One region of the Micromonospora sp. CNB394 genome, then DNA from elsewhere that is predicted to be linked to it. Evidence: riboswitches for the same ligand, from Rfam matches in the RefSeq annotation. Region 1 holds a riboswitch; the other holds the start of a gene.
What was found. Region 1 has a riboswitch for cobalamin ahead of C569_RS0113890 (terpene cyclase/mutase family protein). Riboswitches for the same ligand answer to the same signal wherever they lie in the genome.
Positions count from the first base shown of each region.

Region 1 (8,019 bases):
CCGGATCGAGACGGACGTCGTGCTACCGATGATCCTTCGCGTCGGCGGACGGGAGCTGCGGCTGTTCTCGACCATCACCACGTTCGGCACCCCGATGGACATCACGGTCGACGAGATCGCGATCGAGTCCTACTACCCGGCCGACGCGGAGAGCGCCGCCTACTTCACGACGTAGCGTCCTGTCAGCCGCTGGCGAGTCGGCTCCGGCGGCCGACGGGTGTCACGCCCGGCTCAGGCCGAGCGCCTCGTCCACCCGGTCCAGCACCGTCACGTCGTCGTGGCCGACGCCGCGCAGCAGGTCGATCGCGGTCGCCCGGATCTGCCCGACGATCATGGTGACCGGCAGCGGCGAGTCGGTCCGCAGCAGGCCCGCGGCGAGCCGCACCGCCTCCAGGGCCGCGGCGTCGGCCCGCTGCGCGTGCCGGTCGGCGTCGGCGCCGGTGAGGTCGCGGGCCATGGCCTCACCAGCCGACCGTACGGCGGAGGTCAGCGCGCCGATCGCGGCGGCCAGCTCCGGCGGTGTGGCGGTGTGCCGGCGGGTCAGGGTAACGCCGGCCCGGGCCAGCACCCGGATGTTGCGGGCGGCGTAGTCGAGCTGCCGCAACGTGGCCTCCACCTCGGCGAGCTTGCCCAGGTGCCGGCGGCGCAGTCCGAGCCGCAGCGTCTCGCCGGTGGCGAGCACCGCGGCCTGCATCTCGGCGACACAGTCGTCCACCTGCCGCGCCCGGTCCAGCGCGGCGCGGGCGGCGTCCTCGTCGCAGCCCCGCAGTGCCGCGTTGACCCGGTCGAGCAGGTCGGCCAGGTCGGTGTAGCTGCGCCGGGCCTGCGCCACCAGTGGCGCCAGCGGGTCGCGGGCGGCCATCAGCTGACTGGCGGCGAGCGCCACCACGCCGCCGATGAGCGCGTCGACGAAGCGGAACGGCATCAGCGTCCCGTTCGGCGCGGAGACCACCACCAGGTACATCGCCGAGACGGTGGCCTGCACGACCAGCGCACGACGGGCCCCGATCGCCACGAGCGTGGTGGTGGTCAGCAGCAGCACCAGCAGGACCGTCCCGGTGCCCGGGCCCAGCGCGTACACCAGCAGCTCCGCGACGAGCACCGCGGCTGCCACGGCGAGCAGGATCTCGACGGTCTGCCGCAGCCGCCGGCCGCGGGACTCGCCGAGCACCACGAGCGCGGCGGTCGGTGCGAAGAACGGGTCCGGATGACGGATCACCACCGCCGCCACGATCCACGCGACCACAGCGGCGGCGGTCAGCTCGACCACCGTCATCGCCTCGCCGCGCAACCGCGCGGCGGCGTCGCGTACCCAGGTCCGCACCGGTGGTACCCCTCTCGCCGGGCGGACCGGGACGGGCCGCCGATTGATCTTCCGCGAGGAGGGCCACTACCCCGGCCGTGACCTGCTCAATCGCCCGGGTGACGGACGCCGGCCGGGGCGACGATTCCGCCAGTTCGATCGGAAGGGCTGCCACGACCCTCTCCGACGGCGGCGGACGTGAGAACGCCGACTCCGACCACCCGTCACGGCGCGTGTCCGGCTCCTGGCGCATTGACATCGGAGCAGCGGCCACATAAGACTGTCGCGACAACTGAACCAACGCGCGTACGTGCGGGGGAAGACCGGTCGAAATCCGGCGCTGGCCCGCAACGGTAGGCCGTCCAGTGGACTCTGGGCGGCGAGCCCGAATACCCGTCGTACGCGTGCATCCGCTCCCCACCCGTCGTGGCCCACGGGTCGGAGTCCCTACCGACCCGGCGTTGCCGCGTCGGTAGGGCTTTCGACGACCGCCGGGCCGGAAAGGCGCTTCCGATGGTCGTCCGCCGAAGCCGGCACCGCCTGCTCGCGCTCCTCTGCGGCGTGCTCGCCGCCCTCACCCTCACCACACCAGCCGTCGCCGCACCCGAGCGCGCCGGAGTCACCCGCCCGGAGGCCGCCGCCGGCTGGCTCGCCCGGCAACTCGTCGACGGCGAACGCTTCGAGGTGGTCTTCGACGGTGTCGCCTACCCCGACCAGGGGCTGACCCTCGACGCCGTGTTCGCCTTCGCCGCGGCGGGCGCCGCCGACGACTACGGCGCCGACGCGCTGGCCTGGGTCACCCGGCCGGACGTCCGCGACGGCTACCTCGGCGACGGTGTCTCCGAGGCGTACGCGGGTGCGACAGCCAAGCTCGCGCTCGCCGTGCAGGTGCGCGGCGGCGACCCGGCCGACGTCGGCGGGGTGGACCTGATCGCCCGGCTGCGTTCGCTCCAGACGCCGGACGGCCGGTTCAGCGACCGCTCCGCGTACGGCGACTACAGCAACGCGTTCAGCCAGTCCTTCGCGATCCTCGCCTTGGACCGCACCGCGCTGGGTGCGCCTCCTGCGGCGGCTGCCTGGCTGGCCGGCACCCGGTGCCCGGACGGCGGCTACCCGCTGCTGCCCGCGCAGCCGGTCTGCTCGTCCGACGTGGACGCCACGGCGCTCGCGACGCAGGCGCTGCGCGCCGCGGGGCGTCCGGCCGACGCCGCCGCAGGGGTGCGCTGGCTGGTGTCCGTCCAGGGCGCCGACGGCGGCTTCACCAACGTCGCCGGCACGCCCAACGCCAACAGCACCGGCCTCGCCGCGCAGGCCCTGCGCGACGGCCACCGGCCGCTGGCCTGGGCGCGCGCCCGGGGTTTCCTCGCCGGTCTCCAGCTCGGCTGCGCCGCCGCACCGGCGGACCGGGGCGCGGTCGACTTCGACGGCGGCGGCTTCGACCCGGCCACCGCACCCCGGGCCACCGCGCAGGCCGTCCTCGGCCTCACCGGGACCGGGTACGCCCGCTTGTCGGCCACCGGCGCCGATTCCGGCGCACCGGCGCCTACCTGCCCGTGAACCCTCTCGCCGCTCACCCGATCACAGGAGGATCCGTGTTCCGTCCCCGTTCCACAGTCCGCAACTGGCTGGCCGGTCTGCTGGCCGCCGTCGTGGCGGGCGTCGCGCTGACCGCCGTCGAACCCACGCCCCGGGCGGCGCACGCCGCCGCCTGCGTCGGCACCTCGGGAGTCACAGTGGTCGTCGACTTCGCCGCGCTCGGCGGCGGTGTCCAGGTCGGCTGTGCCCCCGGTGACCCGGCCACGGGCCTGGCCGCGCTGCAGGCCGCCGGCTTCACCGTCACCGGTACCGCCCGCTGGGGTCTGGCCTTCGTCTGCCGGATCAACGGCAAGCCCACCGCCGCGACCGAGCCGTGCGTCAACACCCCGCCGGTCACCGCGTACTGGTCGTACTGGCACGCACCCAGCGGCGGCTCCTGGTCCTACAGCACCTCGGGAGCGACCAGCTACAACCCCGCGCCGGGCAGTGTCGAGGGCTGGTCCTTCGGGGCGGGCGCCCCGCCGGGTATCGCCGCACCCTGAGCCGCGGCAGCGGTGTGACAAGCGGCGCACCGGGTGCCGGTCTGCGCTCTGGCGTCGTCGCGCGCCCGAGCGGTACGGTGTCGGCACCCGGTGCACGCCGGGCACACAACTGCATACGTCCCGTGCGGGGGGAAGCCGGTGCGAAGCCGGCGCTGACCCGCAACCGTGAGCGAGAGTCCCCTTTTCGCGAGCCGGAATGCCCCGCCCGGGACGAGCGGCTTCCACTGTCGAGGTCTACACGGTGAAGTCCGGGCCACCGAGGTCCGGCCCACCCCGCCCACCGCAGCACGCGGAGCGGGGTGTCCGTTTCTCGGGGTGCTTTCCGGAGCTTTCACCGACCGCTCTGCGAAAGGCACCCCTGATGCCCCTGTCCCGGCGTCTCACCACCGGTCTCGGTACAGCCACGGTGGCGACCCTTGCCATGATCACCGGCGCTCCGCTGACAGTGGTCGCGGCACCCACCCCGGCCCACGTCACGGCCGCCCGCGACGCCGCGTCCTGGCTGGCCGGCGAGTTCACCGACGGCTCGCTGCCCGGCCCGTTCACCCCCGAGGACTGGGGGCTGACCGTCGACGGCCTGGTCGCACTGTCCGCCACCGGCGTCGACGCGCCCACCCGGACGGCGGCGACCGCGCAGGTCGCCAAGCACGTGCGCTCCTACAACAGCTACGACGACTGGGGATTCGAGGGCTTCACCGACGGCGGTGCCACCGCCAAGCTGCTCTACGCCGCCTCCGCCGCCGGCGCCGACCCCACCGACTTCGGCGGCTACGACCTGCGGAAGGAGACGCTGTCGCTGATCGCCGGAGCGGACGCCGGTCACCAGCGGGGACGGATCACCAGCCGTACCACCGCCGACAGCGGCCCGGACGCCAGTAACACCTTCGACCAGTCGTTCGCCGTGCTGGGCCTGGCCCGCAGCGGTGACCTGCCGCAGGACACGGTGGACTTCCTCGTCCGGCAGCAGTGCGCGGCCGGTGGCTTCCGGCTCTACCCGGACACCGCCGACGGGCCGTCTCCCTCCTGTGACGAGCAGCCCGGCGCCACCCTCGACGTCGACTCGACCGCGATGGCCGTGCAGGCGCTGCTGGCCGCCGCCGAGGACGGCGCCATCGGCGCCGGTGACGCCGCGCGCAAGGGCGCCGGCTGGCTGGTGACCCAGCAGCATGCCGACGGCTCCTTCGGCGGCTCGGGACCGACCACCGGCGCGAACTCCAACAGCACCGGCCTGGCCGGGCAGGCCCTCGCCGCCGCCGGGCGCGACGACGACGCCGCCCGCGCCGCGAAGGCCCTCGCCGCGCTGCAGCTCACCGCGGACAACGGCGGGACAGCCTCCGCCGACGCCGGTGCGATCGCCTACAACACCGACGGACTCACGGCGGCGAAGGCGAAGGGGATCACCGAAACCGACCGGGACCAGTGGCGCCGGGCCACCGCGCAGGCCCTGCTCGGGCTGGCCCAGGTCCCGCTGGGCCGGATCGGCCTCGACCCACCGCCCACGTCCCCGGAGCCCACCCCCACCCCCTCCGGCACGGCCTCACCCACCGCATCCCCCACCGCCACCGGATCGCCGACGCCGAGCGCCACCGTGACAAGCCCGTCGCAGCCGCCCTCGCCCCCCACCGCGGCACCGACCACCACCGCGGCACCGACCACCACTGCAGTGCCGACCACCGCCGCGGTGCCGACCGCCGCCGCTCCGCCGAGCACGACGCCGGCCGCGCCAGGACTGGGTGGGCTGCCGACCACCGGCGCGGCGATCACCAGCTACCTGCTGGTCGCCCTACTGCTGGTCGGTGGCGGAGTGACGCTGCTCGTGCTCGGCCGGCGGCGGGCGGGATGAGCCTCCGGGTCGCCCGGAGCGGGCTGGTCGCCGCCCTGGTCACCGCCGCCACGGTGATCGGGCCGGGTAGCCCGGCGGTGGCCGCCGGGTCGGCCGGCTACTGCCCGGACTCCTCCGGGGTCACCGTCGTGGTGGACTTCAACGAACTCGGCGGCGGGACTGTCGTGCGCTGCGCTCGGGGCACCCAGGCCACCGGCCTGGCGGCGCTGAAGAACGCGGGCTTCCAGATCACCGGCACCCTGCGCTGGGGCGAGGGGTTCATCTGCCGGATCGAGGGCAAGCCGTCGGCTGCGGCGGAGAAGTGCGTCGACACGCCGCCGGCCAGCGCCTACTGGTCGTACTGGTACGCCCCGAACGGCGGCAGCTGGACGTACAGCGACAAGGGCGTGCTCAACCGCAAGCCACCGGCCGGCAGCTTCGAGGGCTGGTCGTTCTCCCTCAACCGTGACGCCAACGACGCGCCGCGCCCGGGGGTGGCGCCGAAACGACCCGCCCCACCACCACCGCCCCCTCCGCCCCCGCCACCGCCACCGCCTCCACCGCCACCGGCAGGCGGCGGACCGGCGGTGCCACCACCGGCGGGAGGACCCGTCGTACCGCCGCCGGCCGGCGGCGGCCGACCTGGTGAACCCGGCCGGCCGGCCGGCACGTCCGGCCCGTCGACTCCCGCCGGCACGTCACCGTCGGCCGGCACGCCGGGCGGCCCGGCCTCGGCTGCGACACCGGGCGCTGCCACCAGCGCGACACCGGGCGCCGGCCCCAGCGCGACACCGGGCGCTGCCACCACCGGGGCACCGGAGGGCTCCTCCGACGAGCCCGTGGTGACCGACGTCGCCGCGTCCCGCGCGGACGACAATCTGCCGCTGGGCACGATCGCCGGGGTGCTGCTGCTGGTCGTGCTCGCCGCCGGCGCGCTGGTCGCCGCGCGACGGCGCCGTGCCGCCGACCCGGATGACTGACGCGGGCACGACCGCTGACGCCGGTCGCCGGCCGGCTCGCTGGTCCGCATGGTGGCTGCCCCGGGGGCTGCACCCGGGCGCGTGGTGGCTGTGGGCGCTCGGCCTGGCCACCGCGGCCAGCCACACCACGAACCCGCTGCCGCTCGCACTGCTCGTCGCCGTCGCCGCGCTGGTGGTGGTACGCCGGCGCGGCGACGCGCCGTGGGCGCTGGCGTTCCGCATGTACGTCTGGCTCGGCGTGGTGATCGTCGCGATGCGGGTGGTGTTCCGGATCGTGTTCGGCGGCGGTCAGGGCGAGCACGTGCTGGTCCGGTTGCCGGAGATCCCGCTGCCGGAGTGGGCGGCGGGTATCCGCCTGTTCGGGCCGGTCGCCGTCGAGCAGATCCTCGGCGGCTTCTACGACGGGCTGCGGCTGGCGACGATGCTGATCTGCCTCGGCGCGGCGAACGCCCTGGCGAATCCGAAGCGGCTGCTCAAGGCCGTACCCGGTGCCCTGTACGCGGTCGGCACCGCCGTCGTGGTCGCGCTGTCGGTCGCCCCGCAGCTGGTGGAGAGCGTGCTCCGGGTCCGCCGGGCCCGGCGGCTGCGGGGCGCGACCGGGCGGGGGGTACGGGCGTTGCGCGGGATCGCACTGCCGGTGCTGGCTGACGCGCTGGACCGGTCCCTGGCGCTCGCGGCGGCGATGGACTCCCGCGGTTACGGCCGCACCGGCGCGGTGCCCGCCGGGCAGCGGACCATCACCGGAGGGCTCGTCCTCGGCGGGCTGGTCGGCGTGTGCGCCGGCACCTACGGGCTGCTCGACAGCGCCGCACCCGGCTATCTGGGGCTGCCGATGCTTCTGGCTGGACTGACAGCCGCCGTGACCGGCATGCTGCTGGCCGGGCGCCGGGTCCGCCGCAGCCGTTACCGACCGGACCGCTGGCTCCCGGCCGAACTGCTCGTGGCGGGCTGCGGGGTGGCCGCCGCGGCACTGACCATGCTCGCCGGGACGGTGGACCCGCAGCTGCTCTACCCTCCGGTCAGCCCGCTCACCTGGCCCCAGCTGACCCCGCTGATGCTTCTCGCCGTCGGCGTCGCCGCGGCGCCGGCCTGGCTGGCACCACCACCGCCCGTGGTGCGGGTCCACCGCCCGCCGGTGGCGGACCCGCCCGTCCCCGTGCCGACGACAACCTCACCGGGGGACCGCCCATGATCACTTTCGACCGGGTCACGGTCCAGTACGCCGAGGGCGGCCCGCCGCCGCTGCGGGACGTGACGCTGCACATCGACGAGGGTGAACTCTGCCTGGTCGCGGGCCGTACCGGCGCCGGAAAGTCGACGCTGCTGCGGGCGATCAACGGCCTCGTCCCGCACTTCACCGGCGGCACCCTGCACGGTGCCGTCACCGTCGACGGCAGGGACACCCGAACGCACCCGCCGCGCGACCTCGCCGACGTCGTCGGCGTCGTCGGCCAGGACCCGCTGGCCGGCTTCGTCACCGACACCGTCGAGGAGGAACTGGCGTACGGGATGGAACAGCTCGCCCTGCCGCCGGCCGTGATGCGCAAGCGGGTGGAGGAGACCCTGGACCTGCTCGGCATCGCCGACCTGCGGGACCGGCCTCTGCGGACGCTGTCCGGCGGACAGCAGCAGCGCGTCGCCATCGGCGCGGTGCTCACCGCGCACCCCCGGGTGCTGGTGCTCGACGAACCCACCTCCGCGCTGGACCCCACCGCAGCGGAGGACGTGCTCGCCACAGTCACCCGGCTGGTGCACGACCTCGGCGTGACAGTGGTTCTGGCCGAGCACCGGCTGGAGCGCGTGCTCCAGTACGCCGACCGGCTGCTGTACCTGCCC
Region 1 is NZ_KB895834.1:21,957-29,975, forward strand. Features, by position in the region: gene C569_RS0113870 (helix-turn-helix transcriptional regulator) at 1-175, shown strand, start outside; gene C569_RS0113875 (FUSC family protein) at 221-1,324, opposite strand; cobalamin riboswitch at 1,573-1,719, shown strand; gene C569_RS0113880 (prenyltransferase/squalene oxidase repeat-containing protein) at 1,817-2,860, shown strand; gene C569_RS0113885 (hypothetical protein) at 2,896-3,381, shown strand; cobalamin riboswitch at 3,464-3,605, shown strand; gene C569_RS0113890 (terpene cyclase/mutase family protein) at 3,743-5,224, shown strand; gene C569_RS0113895 (hypothetical protein) at 5,221-6,183, shown strand; gene C569_RS0113900 (CbiQ family ECF transporter T component) at 6,176-7,375, shown strand; gene C569_RS0113905 (ABC transporter ATP-binding protein) at 7,372-8,019, shown strand, end outside.

Region 2 (8,019 bases), on a different contig from region 1:
CGCCGCATGCCGGCCCAGCGGACGAGCGTGTCCCGCTGGGCCCGGCGGTAGGAATCGCCCCGGCCGGTGGTGTCGGTGTCGAACTCGCTGACCGTGCCGGCCAGTTCCGCCAGCGCCTCGTCAGCGCCCGGTCGCCCGAAGTCGAGCAGTTCGCGCAGTTGCGGGTGAAGGGTCGCCACGGTGTGCAGGTAGTCGCGCAGGGCCAGGGACGGAAGGTACGGCCGGCTCATGAACACCTCGGCGCACGCGACAGTATGCCGCCTCGTCAGCGACGTCCCTTCGGCGAACGGATGGCAGACTTTAACACCGCTTCTGGCCGGTTCACCAGGTCGAATACCGGACATTGTGGAAGGTCCGGTACGGGTACGAGTCCTTACCCGCTCTTTGTCGCCTAATCCGCCACAGCGGTGTGACTGGCGACGATGTGTCGCATTAGGTCGATGATTTCCGGCAGATGGTCGGAAAGGAAGAAATGCCCGCCGGGAAACACGTGCCGCAACGGCGCGGTGACACATTCCCGCGCCCACCCCGCGGCCCGGTCCGGGTCCACGTGTTCGTCCCGGTCGCCGAGCAGCACGTGCACCGGCACCACAAGCGGCGGCTCGGGCCGGTAGACGTACCGCTCGGACAGCGCGAAGTCGGCGCGTACAGCGGGCAGGACCAGCTCCATCAGGTCGCGGTCGGCCAGCAACGCGACCGGCGTGGCCCCGAAGTCCCGCAACGCCTCGACCAGACCGGCGTCGTCGAGGTCGTGCACGCGCCGCCGTACCAGCCGGGTCTGCGGCGCCTCCGCGCCGCCGACCAGCAACGCCAGCGGCGCGGGCGCACCCCGGCGGCGCAGCTCCCGGGTCACCTCGAACGCCACGAGCGCCCCCAGGCTGTGGCCGGCCAGCAGGAACGGCCCGGACGCCCGCTCGATGACGGCTGTCGCCAGCGCGTCCACCAGCTCCGGGAGGTCGTCCACCGGCGCCTCGTGCAACCGGGCGCCCCGGCCCGGCATCAACGCGACCTGCACCGACAGCTCCGGCGCGGCCAGTTCCTGCCACTGCGCGAAGGAGGCGGCGACACCACCGGCATACGGGAAGACGAACACCTGGGCGTCGCCGGTCGAGGACCCGGCCGGCCCGAACCAGCGACCCGCACTCACCTGGGACATGGCCAGGAGCATAGGGCGCGCGTCGGCCACGGGGTGGCCGCACGGACCGCTCCGGCACGCCCACGCCGGCACCGGCCGGTGCTACGGTGGACCCCGGGCGAGCCGGACGTGGCCGTCCGAGCGCGAAGACCGCACCGGGAGACCAGACATGGCGGGTGACGACGACATCTCCGGGTGAGACCGGACATGTGACCGACCGCAGGCGAGCGCCGTGGTCGTGTCGTCGTACCCGAGACCGTGTCCCCCGCCGGGCGGCTGTGGTCCGCCCGCCCTCACCTTCGAGGTCGTCTTCCCGATGTCCGACTCGTTCATCGTCTGCTCGAACCTGACCTTCTTCTGGCCGGACGACACCCCGGTGTTCCAGGGCCTCTCCTTCACCCTCGGCGGCGGCCGGACCGGACTGGTCGCGCCGAACGGCGCCGGCAAGAGCACGCTGCTCAAGCTGATCGCCGGCGAGTACCGCCCGTCCGCCGGGTCGGTCACCGTCGACGGCGTGCTGGGCTACCTCCCGCAGAGCCTGCCGCTGGCCGCCGACCTGACAGTGGCCGAGGTCCTGGAGATCGCCCCGCTGATCGCGGCGCTGCACGCCATCGAGGCCGGCGACGCCGACGAGAAGCACTTCACCACCATCGGCAACGACTGGGACGTCGAGGAGCGCACCCGCGCCCAGCTCGACCGGCTCGGCCTCGGCGACCTCGCCTTCGACCGGCGCCTGGGTACGCTCAGCGGCGGCCAGGTGGTCGCCCTCGGCCTGGCGGCGCAACTGCTCAAGCAGCCCGACGTGCTGCTGCTGGACGAGCCCACCAACAACCTCGACCTCGGCGCCCGGCACCGGCTCTACGACGTGCTGGAGCAGTGGCGCGGCTGCCTGCTGCTGGTCAGCCACGACCGGACGCTGCTGGACCGGATGGACCGCATCGCCGAACTGGACCGGGGCGAGATGCGGTTCCACGGCGGCAACTTCAGCGCGTACGAGGCGGCGGTGCGGGCCGCGCAGGAGGTGGCGGAGAAGAACGTCCGCAGCGCCGAGCAGGACCTCAAGCGGGAGAAGCGGGAGTTGCAGGAGGCCCGCGAGCGAGCGGCCCGGCGGGCCGGTAACGCCGCCCGCAACCTGGACAGCGCCGGCCTGCCGAAGATCGTCGCCGGGACCATGAAGCGCAACGCCCAGGAGTCCGCCGGACGGGCGAACGAGATGCACTCGGGACGGGTCGACGGCGCCCGGGCACGGCTCGACGAGGCCGAGCGGGCGCTGCGCAACGAGAAGACGATCGCGGTGGAACTGCCCGCCACCACGGTCCCGGCCGGACGCACGCTCCTGGCCGCCGAACGGGTCCGGGTCCGGCGTGGCGAACGGCAGGTGTTCGCCGACGACGGGATCGACCTGACGATCCGCGGCCCGGAGCGGATCGCCCTGCTCGGCGACAACGGTGCGGGCAAGTCCACGCTGCTGCGCCTGATCGACGGCGACCTGGAGCCCGAGAGCGGCCGGATCACCCGCGCCGACGGCCGGATCGCGTACCTGTCGCAGCGGCTGGACCTGCTGGACCTGGGCCGTACCGTGGCCGAGAACCTGGCCGCGTTCGCGCCGCAGGCCCCGGATGCGCAGCGGATGAACCTGCTCGCCCGCTTCCTGTTCCGCGGCCCGCGAGCGCACCTGCCGGCCGGGGTGCTCTCCGGTGGTGAGCGGCTGCGCGCCACGCTCGCCTGCGTCCTCGGCGCCGAACCGGCGCCGCAGCTCCTGCTGCTCGACGAGCCGACGAACAACCTCGACCTGGTCAGCGTCGCTCAGCTGGAGAACGCGCTCAACGCCTACCGGGGCGCGCTGTTGGTGGTCAGCCACGACGAGCGGTTCCTCGCCGCGATCGAGGTCGGTCGCTGGCTGCGCCTGGCGCAGGGACGCCTGGTGGAGACCGGCCCTCCGGACGCCGGCTGACCGGCAGGGCCCGGTCAGACCGCCGGCAGGCGGACGACGAACCGGCACCCGCCGGTGACGTTGTGCGCGTCAACCCGCCCGCCGTGCGCCTCGACCAGTCCGCGCACGATCGCCAGGCCCAGCCCGCCGCCGGCCGGCGCCGCCTCGTCGGCACCGGCCGGTGCGGGGGTACGGGCCCGGGTGCCCCGGAACGCCACGTCGAACACCCGGGGCAGGTCCGCCTCCGGGATGCCGCCGCAGGTGTCGGAGACGGCCAGCCACGCGTCGTCGTCGTCCCGGCCGGCGTCGATGCGCACCGTGCCGTCCGGCGGCGTGTACCGCACCGAGTTGACCAGCAGGTTCGTCACGACGCGGGCGAGTTCGGCCTCGGCGGCACGGACGGTCGGCCAGCCGGTCTCCGGGGCGACGACACGCACCCGCCGGTCGGCGGCCAGCGGCGCGGTGGCGGCGATCGCGTCGGAGACCACGTCGCCGAGCGGGACCGGGGACAGCGCGGGCCGCAGCGCTCCGGCGGTGATCCGGGACAGCTCGAACAGGTCGTCGACCAGCCGCGTCATCCGGTCCGTCTCGACCCGGATCCGGCGGTGGTACTCGGCCACCGCCGCCGGCTCGTCGACCACCCGGTCCTCCAGCGCCTCCGCCATCGCCCGCAGCCCGGCCAGCGGCGTACGCAGGTCGTGCGAGACCCACGCGACCAGCTCGCGGCGGCCGGCCTCCAGCTGCCGTTCCCGCTGCCGGGCCTGGTCGGCCCAGACCGCCGCCTGCGCCAGCCGGCGCGCGAACGCCACCCCGACGGCGAGGCTGACCGCCGCGGACGCCGCCACCGTCACGAGGACGACCTGGAGGTCGTGCGCGGACAGGAACATGGCCTGGGCGACGGCCGTGACGCCCGCCGTCACCGAGGCGATCGTGACCGCCAGCAGCACCGCGATGTGCGCGAGGATCGACCGGTGGCGCACCAGCCGCAGCGCGCCCACAGCGAGCGCGCCGACGGCCGCACCGGCGAGGAGGGCGTAGAGCCCGATGACCATCAGTTCGTTCACCGGGACGCCTCCGACGGCTCGTACCGGTAGCCGACGCCCCACACGGTGACGATGCGGCGCGGCTGCGCCGGGTGGTCCTCGATCTTCTCCCGCAGACGCCGGACGTGGACGGTGACGGTGGACTGGTCGCCGAAGCGCCAGCCCCACACGCGGTCCAGCAGCTCGGCCCGCGACCAGGCGCGTCCCGGGTTCGCCAGCAGGAACGCGAGCAGATCGAACTCCCGCACGGTCAACGACAGCGGACGCCCGCCGCGCTCGGCGACGCGCCGGCCGGTGTCCGCGGTGAGGTCGCCGTCGCACAGCACCCCGGCCGGTCCCCGGTCCTGCGGGGCCGCGCGCCGCAGCACCGACCGGATACGCAGCACCAGCTCGCGCGGGGAGAACGGCTTGGTCACGTAGTCGTCCGCGCCGACCTCCAGCCCGGCGACCCGGTCGGCCTCGTCCCCGAGCGCGGTGAGCATGACCACGGGCAGGCCGGGCAGGCGGCGACGCAGCCGGCGGCACACCTCGATGCCGTCGAGACCCGGCATCATCAGGTCGAGGACCACCAGGTCGGGTGGCTCCTCCTCGGCCGCGGCGAGCGCCTCGGGCCCGTCGAAGGACAGCCGGACCCGGCAGCCGTCCTGTTCCAGGTACCGCCGGACGACGTCGCTCACCGTCCGGTCGTCGTCGACGACGAGCACGTAGCGCCCCATGGGTCAGACGCTACCCACCGGCGTCCCGGTGCGGCGGCCCGCGGTCGACCCGTAAGCGGTCGGAAAGATCTTTCCGCCGGGTACGCGCCTACTGTCGGAGCATGGGCAGAAGACGTGTGGTGTTGTCGGGGCTCGCCGCCGTGGTCGTCACCGGTCTCGCGGTGGGTCTGTACCTGTTCCAGCCGTGGCGGCTGGTGACCGACCGTGAGGTACGCGAGACGCTGCCGTCGGTGGCGGAGCCGCAGCCGGCCGGTACGACCGGCCCGTCGCCTACGACCGGCCCGTCGCCCTCCGGTACGACCGGCCCGTCGGCGACCGGCGGGGCGCCCGCCGACGTGCTCCTCGCCGCCGGTGACTTCGTCACCCACGAGCACGACACGTCCGGCCGGGCGCAGCTGGTCCGCCTCGCCGCCAGCTGCTCCTGCGGGGACTGGACACCTCGGACGGCCCCGACCTGCGGGTGTGGCTCACCGACCGGGAGGTGCTGCCCGGGCGTGCCGGCTGGCAGGTGTTCGACGACGGTCGCTGGGTCGAACTGGGCCGGCTCAAGGGCAACATCGGCGACCAGGCGTACGACATCCCGGCGTCGGTGGACCTGGACGGGTTGCGCAGCGTGTCGATCTGGTGCAAGCGGTTCGCGGTGTCGTTCGGCGCGGCGCCGCTGGCCGCGACGGGAACGGGACCGGCTCCGGCCTGACGGCAGTGCCCGCCCGGTGCTGGGCTACGCTGCGGGGAGCGCTGGTTCACCCGGGCGGCGACGGCCGGGTGTCGTAAGAGGGAACCCGGTGGGAATCCGGGACTGCCCCGCAGCGGTGAGCGGGAACGACAGCCGTCAACAGCACTGGGCCACGGCCTGGGAAGCGACGGCCGGTAGGCGACCTCGTGTCCGGCCCGCGAGTCCGAAGACCTGCCCGCGTCGCGCGTACCACCGGTGCGCGCCGCCGTCGACCTCGCGGGTGGGTCGGGCGGGTGACACGCCGTGCGCAGGGCCGTCGGCGTGCCCTCGACGTGCACACCCAAGCCGGTCGGCGGTCCGCTTCTGCGAGGACGGAACCGCACAGTGCCCGACGCCATCACGCTCACCGGCCGACCACCGTCGGCCTCGCACCTGACTTTGTCGCAGATCATGGACCAGCACCACACCAACCTGATGGGCACGGTCCACGGCGGGCGCATCCTCAACCTGATCGACTCGGTCGCCGGGGTGGTCGCCGCCCGCCACTCCGACGGCCCGGCCGTCACCGCCGCCATCGACGAGACCGCGTTCCTGCGGGCGGTACGCGTCGGGGACGTGGTGCACGTGGACGCCCGGATCACCTGGGCCGGCCGCAGCTCGATGGAGGTGGCGGTCAAGGTCAGCGCGGACCGGTGGGACCGCGCGGTGCCGCCGGTGGACGTGGCCACCGCGCATCTGGTGATGGTGGCGGTGGACGACGAGGGGCAGCCCCGGCCGGTGCCGCCGCTGCGCACCGAGACCGAGGGCGACCGGCGGCGCTACCGGGAGGCGCAGATCCGGCGCGAGCACCGGCTGGCGCTGCGCCGGGCGCTGCTCGACGGCGCCGGGGAGGGCTGAGCGGTGCTCGGGCTCTCCGCGGCCACGCTCGCCGGTTACCTGGCCGCCATCGTGGTGCTCATGCTCACACCGGGACCGGACATGATGTTCGTGCTCGCGAACGCCACCCGGTACGGCCCGCGGGCGGGCGCGGTGGCCGCGCTCGGGGTCGCCGCCGGGGAGGCGGTGCACGTCGCCGCCGTGGTCGCCGGGCTCGCCACCGTCATCGCCGCGTCCCCGGTGCTGTTCACCGCGATCCGGTGGGCCGGTGCGGCGTACCTGATCGTGCTGGGGCTGCGGGCGCTGCGCGGCACGGGCCGGCCCGGCGCGCGTGCGGACCGGCCGGACGGCGGCGCCGGGCGGGCGTTCCGCCGCGGGCTGCTGACGAACCTGCTCAACCCGAAGATGATCCTGTTCAGTGTGGCGTTCCTGCCGCAGTTCGTGCGGCCCGAGTCGGGCCCGGTGGCGGCGCAGCTGGTGCTGCTCGGCGTGCTGTTCGTCGCGGTGCAGCTCGCCGTGGACCTGGTGCTCGGCGTGGGCGCGGGGCGGTTCGCCAGCCGGTGGGGCGACAGCCGCTGGTCGCGGCGCGTGGACCGGCTCTGCGCGGTCGCCTTCGTGGCGCTCGGCGTCCGGCTGGCCGCCGGCTGAGACGCACCGACTCCATCACGCCGAGGTGGCGGCATCAGAGGTGCTCCGACCCCGCCACCTCGGCGAACTGGCGATGATCATGATGGGTGTCCCGGTTCGGCTCCGCCGGCGCCCGGAACACGGCCGGCCGCTCGCGGTCCAGGTGCAGGCGCAGCAGCACCCAGCCCAGCGACACGCCGCCGATGAACACGTACGCGGGCCGGGTGCCGAACGTGTCCCAGCAGGTGTGCAGCGTGACGGTGGCGGCGAAGGTGAGCAGGAACGCCGCCAGCTTCCGGCCACCGGGCGCGGCGGCGAACGTGAACAGCGCGGCGGCGGTCAGCCCGGTCCAGGCCAGGTGCGCGGCGGGCGCGGTGAGACCGCGTACCAGCAGTGTCTGCTCCACCGCGCCGAGACTGCCCTGCGACCCGACGAACGCGGCGAACGCGTAGCCCACGGTCTCCAGCGCGGCGAACCCGGTGCCGGAGGCCACGCCGATCACCAGCCCCTGCGCCGGGGACCGGTGCCGCCGCCACAGCAGCAGGACGCCGGCCGGCACGATCAGCTTGGCGGTCTCCTCGGCCAGCCCGACGAGCGCCATCGGCAGGACGCCGAGGCGGTGCAGTGTGCCGTACTCCAGCCAGCCGGCGGCGACCACGCCGATCACGCCGCCGAGCAGCGCGGCGACGCCGACGACGGAGCCGGGGACCGGGCGGCGCGCCGGCCGCCCCTGGGCGAAGGTCAGGAACGTGGCGGGTGCGACGGACGCGCCGAGCAGGATCAGCGCCGGCACGAACGTGACGGTCCCGGTGCCGGCGAGTGTCTCCAGCACCAGCAGGTGGAGCCCGACGCCGACGAGCAGGACCGCCACCCACGCCCAGCGGCGTCCGGTATTCCCCATACCGCCGAGTATCGCGCCCGGCGGCGAGCCGCGGCATCGGGGGTAGGCACAGTGGACGGTGAGATCAATCCGACACGCCGACACGACATCTGGTGTTGCAAGGAAGCCCTCA
Region 2 is NZ_KB895837.1:83,843-91,861, reverse strand. Features, by position in the region: gene C569_RS0116355 (class I SAM-dependent methyltransferase) at 1-230, opposite strand, end outside; gene C569_RS0116350 (thioesterase II family protein) at 392-1,156, opposite strand; gene C569_RS0116345 (ABC-F family ATP-binding cassette domain-containing protein) at 1,452-3,089, shown strand; gene C569_RS0116340 (sensor histidine kinase KdpD) at 3,104-4,120, opposite strand; gene C569_RS0116335 (response regulator transcription factor) at 4,129-4,827, opposite strand; partial or broken gene C569_RS30435 (DM13 domain-containing protein) at 4,929-5,524, shown strand; cobalamin riboswitch at 5,560-5,757, shown strand; gene C569_RS0116325 (acyl-CoA thioesterase) at 5,888-6,400, shown strand; gene C569_RS0116320 (LysE family translocator) at 6,404-7,027, shown strand; gene C569_RS0116315 (PrsW family intramembrane metalloprotease) at 7,062-7,907, opposite strand.
Region 2: it holds a riboswitch for cobalamin, as region 1 does, so the genes downstream of both, C569_RS0116325 (acyl-CoA thioesterase) here and C569_RS0113890 (terpene cyclase/mutase family protein) in region 1, are expected to answer to the same signal.